4 regions of the Actinoplanes ianthinogenes genome follow, and region 1 is predicted to be linked to each of the others. Evidence: predicted binding sites of a transcription regulator. Region 1 holds the regulator's gene; each other region holds the start of a gene.

Evidence for each region. The regulator HrcA, encoded in region 1, represses chaperone genes, less so after heat shock. The targets are predictions, from matches to a motif close to GGTTNGCACNCTCNNNNNGAGNGTGCNAACC.
Region 2: the regulator HrcA is predicted to act here: its motif matches at 1,351-1,381, upstream of groES (co-chaperone GroES).
Region 3: the regulator HrcA is predicted to act here: its motif matches at 1,512-1,542, upstream of Aiant_RS18140 (FmdB family zinc ribbon protein).
Region 4: the regulator HrcA is predicted to act here: its motif matches at 1,036-1,066, upstream of groL (chaperonin GroEL).

What each region holds. Positions count from the first base shown of each region.
Region 1 covers NZ_AP023356.1:6,137,047-6,140,249, reverse strand. Annotated here, with positions in the region: gene dnaJ (molecular chaperone DnaJ) at 1-1,080, opposite strand, end outside; gene hrcA (heat-inducible transcriptional repressor HrcA) at 1,115-2,137, opposite strand; gene Aiant_RS27835 (DUF4870 domain-containing protein) at 2,266-2,754, shown strand; gene hemW (radical SAM family heme chaperone HemW) at 2,759-3,203, opposite strand, start outside.
Region 2 covers NZ_AP023356.1:5,476,221-5,479,423, forward strand. Annotated here, with positions in the region: gene groL (chaperonin GroEL) at 1-835, opposite strand, end outside; gene groES (co-chaperone GroES) at 911-1,225, opposite strand; gene Aiant_RS24865 (class I SAM-dependent methyltransferase) at 1,443-2,621, shown strand; gene ybaK (Cys-tRNA(Pro) deacylase) at 2,696-3,178, shown strand.
Region 3 covers NZ_AP023356.1:4,053,586-4,056,788, reverse strand. Annotated here, with positions in the region: gene Aiant_RS18145 (hypothetical protein) at 7-483, opposite strand; gene Aiant_RS18140 (FmdB family zinc ribbon protein) at 1,146-1,490, opposite strand; gene Aiant_RS18135 (5-formyltetrahydrofolate cyclo-ligase) at 1,853-2,656, opposite strand; gene Aiant_RS18130 (GGDEF domain-containing protein) at 2,738-3,203, shown strand, end outside.
Region 4 covers NZ_AP023356.1:4,222,749-4,225,951, reverse strand. Annotated here, with positions in the region: gene Aiant_RS19005 (hypothetical protein) at 1-324, opposite strand, end outside; gene Aiant_RS19000 (GNAT family N-acetyltransferase) at 369-875, opposite strand; gene groL (chaperonin GroEL) at 1,254-2,876, shown strand; gene Aiant_RS18990 (MFS transporter) at 2,936-3,203, opposite strand, start outside.

The DNA.
Region 1 (3,203 bases):
GGCGATGTCCTCCCCGCGGGTCTTCGCGAAGTCCCGCAGCATCCGCTCCTGATCAGCCGTCAGCTTCGTCGGCGTCTTCACATCCAGGTGGACGAAGAGATCACCGCGGCCCTGACCACGCAGATGCGGCACCCCCTTGCCCCGGATCCGCAGCGTGCTGGCCGGCTGGGTACCCGCTTTGACCTCGATGTTCTCCTCGCCGTCGAGGGTCTTGATGGTCATCCGGGTGCCGAGCGCGGCGGCCGTCATCGGCAGGGTGACCCGGCAGTGCAGGTCGTCGCCCTTGCGCGAGTAGACGTCGTGCGGGCGCTCGTGGATCTCCACGTAGAGATCGCCGGCGGTGCCGCCGCCGGGGCCGACCTCGCCCTGCTGGGCCAGGCGGATGCGCATGCCGTCCTCGACGCCGGCCGGGATCTTCACGGTCAGCGAGCGGCGGGTGCGAATCCGGCCGTCGCCGGCGCAGGTCGGGCACGGGCTCGGGATGATCGTGCCGTGGCCCTGGCAGTTCGCGCAGGGGCGGGACGAGACGACCTGGCCGAGGAAGGTGCGCTGCACCGACTGCACCTCGCCGCGGCCGCCGCAGACCTCGCAGGTGGCCAGGTGGGTGCCGGACGCGGTGCCGGCGCCGGAGCACTGGGTGCAGAGCACCGCGGTGTCGACGGTGATCGGCGCCTCGACACCGAACGCGGTCTCCACCAGGTCCAGCTCGAGACGCAGGATGGCGTCGGCGCCGGGACGGGTGCGCGGCCGCGGCCCGCGCGAGCCGCCACCGGCCGCGGTGCCGAAGAAGGCGTCCATGATGTCCTGGAAACCGACGAACGGGCCGGCCCCGCCGGGACCGCCGCCGGGCGCGCCGCCGCCGGGCGCCAGCGGGTCACCGCCGAGGTCGACGATCTGCCGCTTCTGGTCGTCGGAGAGGACCTCGTACGCCGCGTTGATGTCCTTGAACTTCTCGTGCGCCTCCGGATCGGGGTTGACGTCCGGGTGGTACTGCCGAGCCAGTTTGCGGTAGGCGCGCTTGATCTCGTCGTCGGTGGCTTCCCGGCTCACGCCGAGAATTCCGTAGTAGTCCTTGGCCACGGGGTTTGGAGTCCTCAATGTCTGCGCGGATCCGTCAATTCTGTGCCAACAGGTCGCCAACGTAGCGTGCCACTGCACGAACAGTAGCGATGGTGCCGGGGTAGTCCATCCTTGTCGGCCCCAGCACACCGAGCCCACCAACGATCGTCGCACCCGGTCCGTAACCCGTGCTGACCACGGACGCGGACCGGAGGTTGTCGATCTCGTTCTCGTCGCCGATCCGGACCCGGGTGGTGCTCGGCTCCAGGTCGCCGATCAGTTTGAGGAGGATGACCTCCTCCTCCAACGCTTCGAGAACGGGACGCAGTGTGCCCTGAAAGTCCAGCACACCGCCGCGGGTGAGGTTGGCCGTCCCGGCGAGCGCGAGGCGCTCCTCACTCCGCTCGACCAGTGTCTCCAGCAGAACGGTGGCCAGACATGCCATGTTCCCCCGGCTCCCGGGAGCGCACTCCTCGACGAGTTTCTGCACCAGGGGCGGGGTGTCTGCCAATTTCTGGCCGGCCAATTTCTCGTTCACCCGGCGGCGTAGATCCCAGACGTCGCCCTCGGGGACCGGAGCGGGCATCTCGACCAGGCGCTGCTCGACCCGGCCGGTGTCGGTGATCATCACGAGCATCAGCCGGGTGGTGGAGATCGGGACCAGCTCCAGGTGGCGCACCGCCGAGCGGGACAGGCTCGGATACTGCACCACTGCGACCTGCCGGGTGAGGGTGGCGAGCAGGCGGACCGTGCGGTGCACCACGTCGTCGAGGTCGACCACGCCGATCATGAAGCGCTCGATGGCGCGGCGCTCGGCGGGGCTGAGCGGCTTGATCCGGGTGAGGCGGTCGACGAACAGCCGATAACCGGCGTCGGTGGGCACCCGGCCGGCACTGGTGTGCGGTTGCCGGATGTAGCCCTCCTCCTCCAGCACGGCCATGTCGTTGCGCACCGTGGCCGAGGAGACCCCGAGCTGGTGGCGCTCGACCAGCGCCTTGCTGCCGACCGGCTCGCGAGTTTTCACATAGTCCTCGACGATCGCCCGGAGGACCTCGAGCTTGCGGTCATCCAAACTCATATGACCCCTCCCCCTCAATCGCGTCCCTCTGGCACTCCCGCGGACAGAGTGCCAGTCTACTTCGCGGCAGGCGGCAACGCGATGATCGAAAGGTCAGCCGTTGTTCGGCCTCCGATACCGTGTCGGCCATGACCGAGCCACCTCGACCGCCAGGTGACGGGTACCCTACGTCGCCCGGAGCGCCCTACACTCCCCCGCCGGGCCCGGGATATCCGCCTCCTCCGCCCTACGGCCCGCCGTCCGGCGGATATCACCCCGGCTATCCGCCGCCGCTCAGCTCGGAGGATCGGACCTGGATCCTGGTCGCCCACCTGGGCGGCGCGGCCGGCGCGTTCCTCGGCGGCGGCCTCACCGGCTGGGTCGCGCCGCTGGTCTCGCTGCTGGCCCGGGGCGAGCAGTCCCCCGCGGTCCGCGCCGAGTCGGTCAAGGCGCTGAACTTCCAGATCCTCTGGACGATCATCGCGGTGATCGGATACGCCACCTTCTGCTTCGGGATCGGCGTGGCGATCGCCGGGATCGCCTGGCTGTTCGCCACCATCGCCGGCGGCATCGCCGGGGCGAAAGCGGCCAACAACGAGCCGTTCCGGTACCCGGCGAGCGGCAAGTTCCTGAGGTGACCGCTCAGACCAGGTCGCGGATCACCGCGTCGGCGAGCAGACGGCCGCGCAGCGTGAGCACCAGCCGGCCGGCCGCGTAGGCGGCCGGATCCAGCAGGCCGTCGCCGAGGGCCCGGGCCGCGCCGCCCGGGTCCACCCGGTCCAGCCCGATCCCCTCGCGCAGCCGGACGCGGAGCATCACGTCCTCGACGTGCCGGTCCTCATCGGTCAGCAGCTCGCGCCCGTGACCTGGGGAAACACCATCATTCAAACGATTTGCGTACGCCGAGGGATGCTTCACGTTCCACCACCGCACCCCGCCGACGTGGCTGTGCGCGCCGGGTCCGAGTCCCCACCAGTCGGCACCGGTCCAATACAGCAGGTTGTGCCGACACTCGCCGCCGGATTTCGCCCAGTTCGACACTTCGTACCACTGGAAGCCGGCCGCGGTGAGCGCCTCCTCGGCGGCC
Region 2 (3,203 bases), 660 kb from region 1:
AGCCGGGCGCCTTCACCGCGGCGACCTTGATGGTCTTGCGCAGCGCGTTGACCACCAGGGTGGAGAGCGCCTGGCCCTCGACGTCCTCGGCCACGATGAGCAGCGGCTTGCTGGTCTGGAGAACCTTCTCCAGCAGCGGCAGCAGCTCCTCGATGCTGGAGATCTTCTGCGTGGTGAGGAGGATGTGCGCGTCCTCCAGCACCGCCTCCTGCGACTCGGCGTCGGTCACGAAGTTCGGCGAGATGAAGCCCTTGTCGAACTGCAGACCCTCGGTGACGTCGAGCTCGGTGTGCAGGGCCGAGCCCTCCTCGACGGTGATCACACCGTCGCGGCCGACCCGGTCCATCGCCTCGGCGATCAGCTCGCCGATGGTGGAGTCCTGGGCCGAGATGGTGGCCACGTTCGCGATCGCCTTGTGGTCGGCGACCTCGACGGCCTTGCCCAGCAGCGCCTTGGAGACGGCCTCGGCGGCCTGGTCCATGCCCCGCTTGAGGCCGATCGGGTTGGCGCCCGCGGTGACGTTGCGCAGGCCCTCGCGGACCAGCGCCTGCGCCAGCACGGTGGCGGTGGTGGTCCCGTCGCCGGCGACGTCGTTGGTCTTCGTCGCCACCTCCTTGACCAGCTGCGCGCCAAGGTTCTCGTACGGGTCGGTGAGCTCGATCTCCTTGGCGATGGTGACGCCGTCGTTGGTGATCGTCGGAGCGCCGAACTTCTTGTCCAGGACGACGTTGCGGCCGCGCGGGCCGAGAGTGACCTTGACCGTGTCGGCGAGCGTGTTGACGCCGTGCTCCAGCAGGTGCCGGGCGTCGTCCGAGAAGCTGAGGATCTTCGCCATGTATAGGTCCCTTCACGCACCGACGCCCTGCCCCGAAGATCCGGAACAGGGCGTCTGCACAGTCGGTTTAGGTCTTTACTTCTCGATGACCGCGAGGACGTCGCGGGCGGAGAGCACCAGGTACTCCTCACCGGCGTACTTGACCTCGGTGCCGCCGTACTTCGAGTAGAGGACCACGTCGCCGACCTTGACGTCGAGCGGAACGCGGTTGCCCTTGTCGTCGATCCGGCCGGGGCCGACGGCGAGGACGGTGCCCTCCTGCGGCTTCTCCTTCGCGGTGTCGGGGATCACGATGCCCGACGCCGTGGTGGTCTCGGCCTCGTTCGCCTGAACCACGATGCGGTCCTCGAGCGGCTTGATCGCAACCTTGGTCGCGGTAGTCACGGGCATACCCTCCTGGGTACAGGTTTCGCCGGCCATGAAACAGGCCGGTCAGATGCCTCATGCCACCGGGCGGGGCCGTCGTCGCGGGTGCCGGTCCGCCTGGTGCCTAACCGTCTCGGACGGGCCGGGACGGCTGGCACCCTCATCATGAGAGTGCTAACCGGAGATTATGCCGGAACTAGCACTCCGTCAACCAGAGTGCCAACCTGTCACGCCGGGGAGAATGCCTGGTGTGACCCCTGAACTTCTTGCTCTCCTGCGGACCCCGGAAGGGATCCGTGCCCTGGCCGTGGCGGCCGAGGTCGGTGACGGTGAGCCGCTCGCCGCGGCCTCGGCCATGCGGGCCCGGGGCTTCGGCGCGGAGCTGGCCGCCGCCGCACTCACCCAGGCTAGTTTGCGCCGCCGGGCGGCGATGAAGTTCGGGGCGGACGCCTCCGGAATGTTCTTCACCCGGCACGGTCTGGAGCAGGCGACCCGCGCGGTGGTCGCGGAGCGCCGGGCCGCCCGGCTCGCCGAGCGCGGCGTCGCGACCCTGGCCGATCTGGGCTGCGGGCTGGGGTCCGACGCGCTGGCCGCGGCCCGTCAGGGGATTTCGGTGTACGCCGTGGACGCCGACCCGGCGACCGCCGCGCTCGCCGCCGCGAACGCCGAAGCCGCCGGGCTCGCCGACCGGATCACGGTGACCTGTGCCGACGCCACCACCGTCGCGGTGGAGGGGTTCGACGCGGTCTTCGCCGACCCGGCCCGCCGGCAGACCGGGCGCGGGCGGGTGTTCGACCCGAAGGCGTACTCGCCGCCCTGGGACTTCGTCGCCGGGCTGGCCGAGCGGGTGCCGCGGACGGTGCTCAAGCTCGCCCCCGGCATCGACCACGGGCTGCTGCCGCCGGGCGCCGAGGGGGAGTGGGTCAGCGTCGACGGCGACCTGGTCGAGGCCGCCTTCTGGTGCGGGCCGCTGGCGTCGGCGCCGCGCCGGGCCTCCCTGGTCGGGCGCGGTGAGCTGACCGGCACCGGCGTGGAACGGGCTCCGGTCGGGCCGGTCGGCGCCTGGTTCTACGACCCGGACCCGGCGGTGGTCCGGTCGCACCTGGTCGCCGAGTTCGCCGCGACGATCGGCGGGCGGCTGGCCGACCCGGAGATCGCGTACGTGTACACCGACGACCCGGTGGACACCCCGTTCGCGCGGCGGCTGGCGGTGACCGACGTGCTGCCGTTCTCGCTGAAGCGGCTGCGTGCCCTGCTGCGCGAGCGTGGCGTCGGCACGCTGGAGATCCGCAAGCGCGGCTCCGCCCTCGTCCCCGACCAGCTGCGCAAGGACCTCAAGCTGGCCGGGCCGCACGCGGCCGGGTTGGTGCTGACCCGGGTGGACGGCGCGCCCACCGCGCTGCTGACCGCGCACTCATAGCGACGGAACGGAAGCGTCGTAACGGGTCCGAATCGGATGTTTGGGTCGATCACCCCCGGAGTAGCGTGCGGCGCATGCCGAAGAAAGCGGCCGGCACCCCGGCCACCGCGCTGCTGGCCGCGGAGCGGGTGCCGCACACCCTGCACCCGTACGAGGTGTCCCCGGACGCCCCGAACTACGGCGCCCTGGTCGCGGCGGCCCTCGGGGTGGCGCCGGAGCGGATGTTCAAGACGCTGGTGGCCGAGGTGGACGGCCGGCTCGTGGTCGGCGTCGTGCCGGTCACCGGCGATCTGGACCTGAAAGCCCTCGCCCAGGCGGCCGGCGGCAAACGGGCGGCGCTGGCCGACCGGGCCGCCGCCGAGCGCAGCAGTGGGTACGTCCGCGGCGGGATCAGCCCGCTGGGTCAGCGCAAGCGACTGCCCACGGTGATCGACGAGTCGGCCGCAGGTCTCGATTCGATGTATGTCTCGGCCGGCCGCCGCGGCCTTCAGGTCGCCCTGGCCCCGGCCGATCTGATCCGGCTGACCAGCGCAACCGTCGCGGTGATCCGCACGTGACGAAATTTTCCGGCAATCTTGCGGG
Region 3 (3,203 bases), 2.1 Mb from region 1:
ACGCCGTCAGCCGGGGCGGATGAGGATCGCGAATCCGCGCCCGGTGGTGGCGACGGCCTGTGCTGCCTGTTCCGCGCCGAGCGCGAGCAGGAGGCCGCCGGTGGTCGGATCGTCGGCGGCGGTGACGTCGAGGACCAGGGCGGCGGTGGCGATCGGGGTGGTGTCGCCCCCGTCGTCGAGCCGTAACAGGTCGACCCGGTTGCCGGGGTGGACCAGGGCCAGGGCGGTCGGATCTGCCAGACGCACCGGGACGCCGACGGTGTCGTCCGGGATCGACGGTTTGCCGGAGGCGGTGGCTTTTGCAGGGGTCGTGGCCTTGGCCGGGGGCGTGGCGCAGGGGGACTTCGCCGGCTGGGCCCGGAACAGGGCGACCGCGAGGCCCAGCAGGGTGACTATCGCGGCGAGCCGGAGCAGGGTGCCGCGGCTGGGTGCTCGCAGGCGTATCGGATCGAGGCGTTCGTCCCGATTGCCGGATCGGCTCATGGCTCGCCCTTCCGTCGCCGTTCGCTGTGGTGCAGGCGGGCGACGTTAGGCGGATTCCGCGCGAATCGCGGGTGGGCCTGTGGACAACCGTGGGATGTGGATAACTCCGGGTGGGGCCGTGGCCGGGGCTAGGGTTGGGCGCGGCGAGCCGGTCCGGGGCGCGGCAGGGCCGCGAGAGCGCGGCATGCCGGATGCCGGGCGCGGCAGGGCGGCAGGGTCACGAGGGTGCGGCATGCCGGGAGCGACAGGGCGGCGGGGCCGGGAGAGCGCGGCATGTCGGGAGCGTCAGGGCGGCAGGGCCACGAGAGCGCGGCGTGCCGGATGCCGGGAGCGGCAGGGCGGCAGGGCCGCGAGAGCGCGGCATGCGGGATGCCGGGAGCGGCAGGGCCGCGAGAGTGCGGCATGCGGGATGCCGGGAGCGGCAGGGCCGCGAGAGTGCGGCATGCGGGATGCCGGGAGCGGCAGGGCCGCGAGAGCGCGGCGTGCCGGATGCTGGGCGCGGCAGGGCGGCAGGGTCACGAGAGTGCGGCATGCCGGATGCCAGGAGCGGCAGGGCGGCACAGAGTACGGCGAGCCGGGTGCGGTGTGGCCAGTGCGTGCTGGGCGGGACGCCGGGCATGACGAAGGGCGTGCCGGCGCGGCACGCCCTTGTCGGTGGCTGGTCAGGAAGCGGCGGCGGCCTTCGCTCCGGAGGAGGAACTGCTGCTGCTCGCCGCCGGGGTGCTGCTCGTGGTGGCGGACGAGGCGGCCGCGGGCGCCGCGGGGGTGCTCTCCGGCTTCTTGGCGGTCGAGTCGCCGTTGCCGCTCGACTTCTCGGCGCTCACGCTGCCGGAGCGGGAGTCGTTGCGGTAGAAACCGGAGCCCTTGAACACGATGCCGACCGAGTTGAACACCTTACGGAGCTTGCCGTGGCAGTTCGGGCACTCGGTGAGTGCCGGGTCGGAGAAAGACTGCACGGCTTCGAGCTGCTCGCCGCACTCGGTGCAGGCGTACTGGTAGGTAGGCACGGCTCCTCCGGATCTGTCGGCTGCTGGCACTCGCCAACTCCGAGTGCCAATGTTGCGGCATCGGAGGTCAATTCGTCCACTCCACCCCGTGTCTGAGGGCCCAGCGTGCCGCCGTATGTGACGAACTACGCGCGCACCGTGCGGCAACCCGCCGGCCCGCGCGAGGTGGATATCTGGTTGCGCTTCCAGCATTTTCGGTACGGCCGGAGCGCTCTGTCCGTGAAATGCCCGCGGATGCCGGGTTCAGGGCTCGGCGTCGGCCGCGAGTGCGACGTGACGTCGCGCCCCGGGGTGGGCCGCCACGGGTGTGACCAGGCGGGCTTGGCGATGAGTGCGGTGCTGGTTCGGAGCTGGGCCGGGCGTCACGCCGGGCGGGGGAAGAAGCCGGACGGGGTGAGGATGCCGTGGACCGGGCGGTCGTGAGGCTCGGCGGGAACCTGGTCGAGGGCTTCGTGGTCGTAAAGCAGGGCTACGACGAGCGGGCCGGGATGACGCGATCGGGCCAAGTCCGGGTTGTCGCGTTCGGTGTCCGGGAGGCGGGGCAGGGCCGGGTCGCCGGGGGTGCCGTGCGGGAGGCCAGGCAGAACCGGGTCGCCGGAGGCGCCGTGGGGGAATCCGGGCAGAGCCTGGCCGTCGGGGGTGCCGTGCGGGAGGCGGGGCAGGGCCGGGGCGGGGTTGTCGTGGGGGAGGCGGGAGAGGGCTCGGTCGTAGGAGCCGCCGCCTCGGCCCAGGCGCAGGCCGTCGCGGGACACGGCCAGGGCGGGGACCAGGATCAGGTCGGCGGTGCGGTGGGCGGTGACGCCCAGGCGGGGGCCGGGGGGTTCCTGGAGGCCGCGGGCTGCGGGGGCGAGGGTACCGGTGTATGCCGCCCAGTCGAGGTCGTTGTCGGGGAGCAGGACCGGCAAGAGGAGGCGACCGCCAGGGGGGAGCGCGGCGAGGAGGACGTCGGGCAGGGAGGGGCCGCCGGGCTCGGAGGGGGACGGGACGTAGGCGGCGATGGTTTTCGGGGCGGTCCGGCGTACGAAAAGCAGGGTTTGATCTTGAAGTTGGGCGGCGGACGTGGCTCGGTCGGCGACCGTAAGTGATCTACGGGCGGTGAGCAGCTGAGCGCGTAGCGTGATCTTGTTTTGGGGTGATTTTTCCGCGTCAACGGTTAAATCCGACATGCAACACCCCCTTTTGAAAACCGGCAAACGGTGCACACTATGTCAGCATCGCTCCAAAGAGGGCCACTCCCGGGAGGATGTGTGACATTACGTGGCCGGCTCACCAGCGCCTTCCTGGTGGTCGTGCTCGGTCCGGTCCTGCTCGGGTCCATCTTCGTCGCGCTGACCGTCGCCGCGGTCAGCCGGGACCGGACGAACGAGCGTCTCGATCATGCCGTGACGACCGTCCGGGCCGCGATCGGCGCGATCTGCGGGCAGTTGCAGGCAGCGGCCGACGCGGTCGCGGTGGTACCGGCCGGGTCCCGGTCCACGGTCGCCGATCAGCTGGTCGCCCGCGGCCTGGCCGGAGACATCCGGTTCGCCGGCGCGGAGATTCCCGAGCCGGCGGGGCTTGCCAGACGCTCGCAGCCCGCGCCGCAACCGGCCGCGCCGGAGGCCGGTGGGCCCTGGGGACCCGGGCCGGCGACGACGGGGACGCAGGCCGGATGGCAGGACTGCGCGGCGCCGGACGAGCGGCCCGCGACCGGGCCCGCCGCGACCGGGCCCG
Region 4 (3,203 bases), 1.9 Mb from region 1:
CTCGAAGTAATTGCGCACGCCGAAGGACCCGGTCGCGACGTAAGACCAACCACAAGCGACCCAGTACGCCGGCCAGAACAGCGGGCCGAGCACCGCGTACTGCCCCGCGTGCCGGCTCTCGTGCGCCAGCAGCGCGGCACGCTCCTCGGCCAGCAGCCACTCGGCCGAGCGCCGGGTGATGATCACCGAGCCGACCGTGAAGCAGGACGCCGGCGGCATCGGGAGTCGCCACCCCTCGGCGATCAGCACGCCGTCCCGGCCGCGCCGGATCTTGGTCCGGGTGGCGAGGGCGAGCAGCAGCCCGGCGCCCGTGGTCCCGTTCACGGCGGTGAGCACCGTCCGGGTGACATGCCAGCGCCGGGGCGACATCAGATTTTCCGGCGCATCTGCAACTGGGTGAGGACCGGCACCGTCGGATGCGGCAGGCGCACCCCGGTGTCCTCGAAACCCAGTTTTTCGTACGCCCGGACCGCCCGCCCGTTCCCGACCACCACCTCGAGCATCAGCTCGTGCCGCCCGGCCGCCGTCGACCAGTCGGCCACCGCCTCGACCAGTTGGGCGAGCAGCTTGCCGCCCCGGGTCGCCGGCGTCAGGTAGACCGAGAAGACCACCGTGACCAGCGGCTCGTCCGGGATCGCGGTGCCGCCGGCGTGCCCGAGCAGCGGCCCGCCGCCCGGGTCGACGATGAACTGGGACAGCTCCGGTCCGTCGGCCGACATGCGCAGGCGCTGCGCATAGCCCTCGTGCGAGCGGGCGGCGGCCTGGGCGAGGGTCTCCAGGAAGGCGAGGGGACTGTCCGCGAGCATCTCGAGTCGCAGGGCGCGCAGCCGTCCGGCGTCCGCGGGGGTGACCCGGCGCACGGTCCAGTTCTCCATGCGTCCTCATTACTCGTCGCGGCGGTCACCGGCAACCGTCTTGCCGCAAAACCGTCCTGAGCTGCGCATGAAGATCTTTAGCCGGATTCCGGACCGGACCCGGGGGTTTCGCGGGAAGATGGTGTTTCTTGCACTCACCGGTCGCGAGTGCTAAACAGGTGATTGGCACTCGCGACCCGTGAGTGCCAACAGGTCGGGACGGTGGGGTTCCGGTCGCGTCGCCGCCATCGGCGCCGCGGCACGAAACCGGTCGTCGCGGGCTATCCGGCTCGGCCTGAGGACGTCACATCGCCAGGTGGTGACGTCCACAGACTTCCTCAGTGTGCGGGGACGGGCCCATCGGCTCGTAACCGCGGATGTCCGGGAGGACAACGCCGTATGGCCAAGATCATCGCATTCGACGAGGAGGCTCGCCGGGGCCTCGAGCGCGGCATGAACCAGCTCGCCGACGCCGTCAAGGTGACCCTCGGCCCGAAGGGCCGCAACGTCGTTCTCGAGAAGAAGTGGGGCGCCCCCACGATCACCAACGATGGTGTATCCATCGCCAAGGAGATCGAGCTCGAGGACTCGTACGAGAAGATCGGCGCCGAGCTGGTCAAGGAGGTCGCCAAGAAGACCGACGACGTCGCCGGTGACGGCACGACGACGGCGACCGTCCTGGCCCAGGCCCTGGTTCGCGAGGGTCTGCGCAACGTGGCCGCCGGCGCCAACCCGATGGCCCTGAAGCGGGGCATCGAGGCCGCCGTGGCCAGCGTCTCCGAGGGCCTCTCGCAGATCGCCAAGGACGTGGAGACCAAGGAGCAGATCGCCTCCACCGCGTCCATCTCCGCCGGTGACACCACGGTCGGCGAGATCATCGCCGAGGCCATGGACAAGGTCGGCAAGGAAGGCGTCATCACCGTCGAGGAGAGCAACACCTTCGGCCTGGAGCTCGAGCTCACCGAGGGTATGCGCTTCGACAAGGGCTACATCTCGGCCTACTTCATGACCGACGCCGAGCGGATGGAGGCCGTCTTCGACGACCCCTACATCCTCATCGCGAACAGCAAGATCTCCGCCGTGAAGGACCTGCTCCCGGTCCTGGAGAAGGTCATGCAGTCCGGCAAGCCGCTGGTCATCATCGCCGAGGACGTCGAGGGCGAGGCCCTGGCCACCCTGGTCGTCAACAAGGTCCGTGGCACCTTCAAGTCCGTCGCCGTCAAGGCCCCGGGCTTCGGTGACCGCCGCAAGGCCATGCTGGAGGACATCGCCATCCTCACCGGTGGCGCCGTCATCAGCGAGGAGGTCGGCCTCAAGCTGGACGCCGCCGACCTGTCCCTGCTGGGCCAGGCCCGCAAGGTCGTCATCACCAAGGACGAGACCACCGTCGTCGACGGTGCCGGCAACGGCGAGCAGATCCAGGGCCGGGTCAACCAGATCCGCGCCGAGATCGAGCGCTCGGACTCCGACTACGACCGTGAGAAGCTGCAGGAGCGCCTGGCCAAGCTGGCCGGCGGTGTCGCGGTGATCAAGGTCGGCGCGGCCACCGAGGTCGAGCTCAAGGAGCGCAAGCACCGCATCGAGGACGCCGTTCGCAACGCGAAGGCGGCCGTCGAGGAGGGCATCGTCCCGGGTGGTGGCGTCGCGCTGGTGCAGGCCGGCAAGACCGCCTTCGACAAGCTGGACCTGTCCGGCGACGAGGCCACCGGTGCCAACATCGTCAAGGTCGCGCTGGACGCGCCGCTGCGCCAGATCGCCGTCAACGCCGGCCTCGAGGGTGGCGTCGTGGTGGAGAAGGTGCGCAACCTGGAGCCCGGTCACGGCCTCAACGCCGCGAACGGTGAGTACGTGGACCTGCTGGCCGCGGGCATCATCGACCCGGCCAAGGTGACCCGCTCGGCGCTGCAGAACGCCGCGTCGATCGCCGCGCTGTTCCTCACCACCGAGGCCGTCGTGGCCGACAAGCCGGAGAAGGCCCCGGCTGCGCCGGCCGGCCCCGGCGGCGGCGACATGGACTTCTGAGTCCAGCCGTAACAGACAGAACCGGGCGGGTCGCGCGAGCGGCCCGCCCGTTCCGTGTCTCAGGCCGGCTGCATCTCCCGGTCGGTGGTGGAGTAATCGGTCAGGTCCCGTAGTCCGCGCACCGGGGACAGCAGGTAGATCACCGGGCAGACCGCGGTCAGTGCCCCGAAGATCAGCAGCGTGATCCGGGCGCCCAGCGGACCGGCCAGCGCCCCGGCGAGCAGGCCGCCGATCGGGATCGCGCCCCAGGACACGAACTTCACCGTCGCGATCACCCTGGACAGCAGCTCCGGCGGGCTCTGCACCATCCGGTAGGTCCGGGTGGTC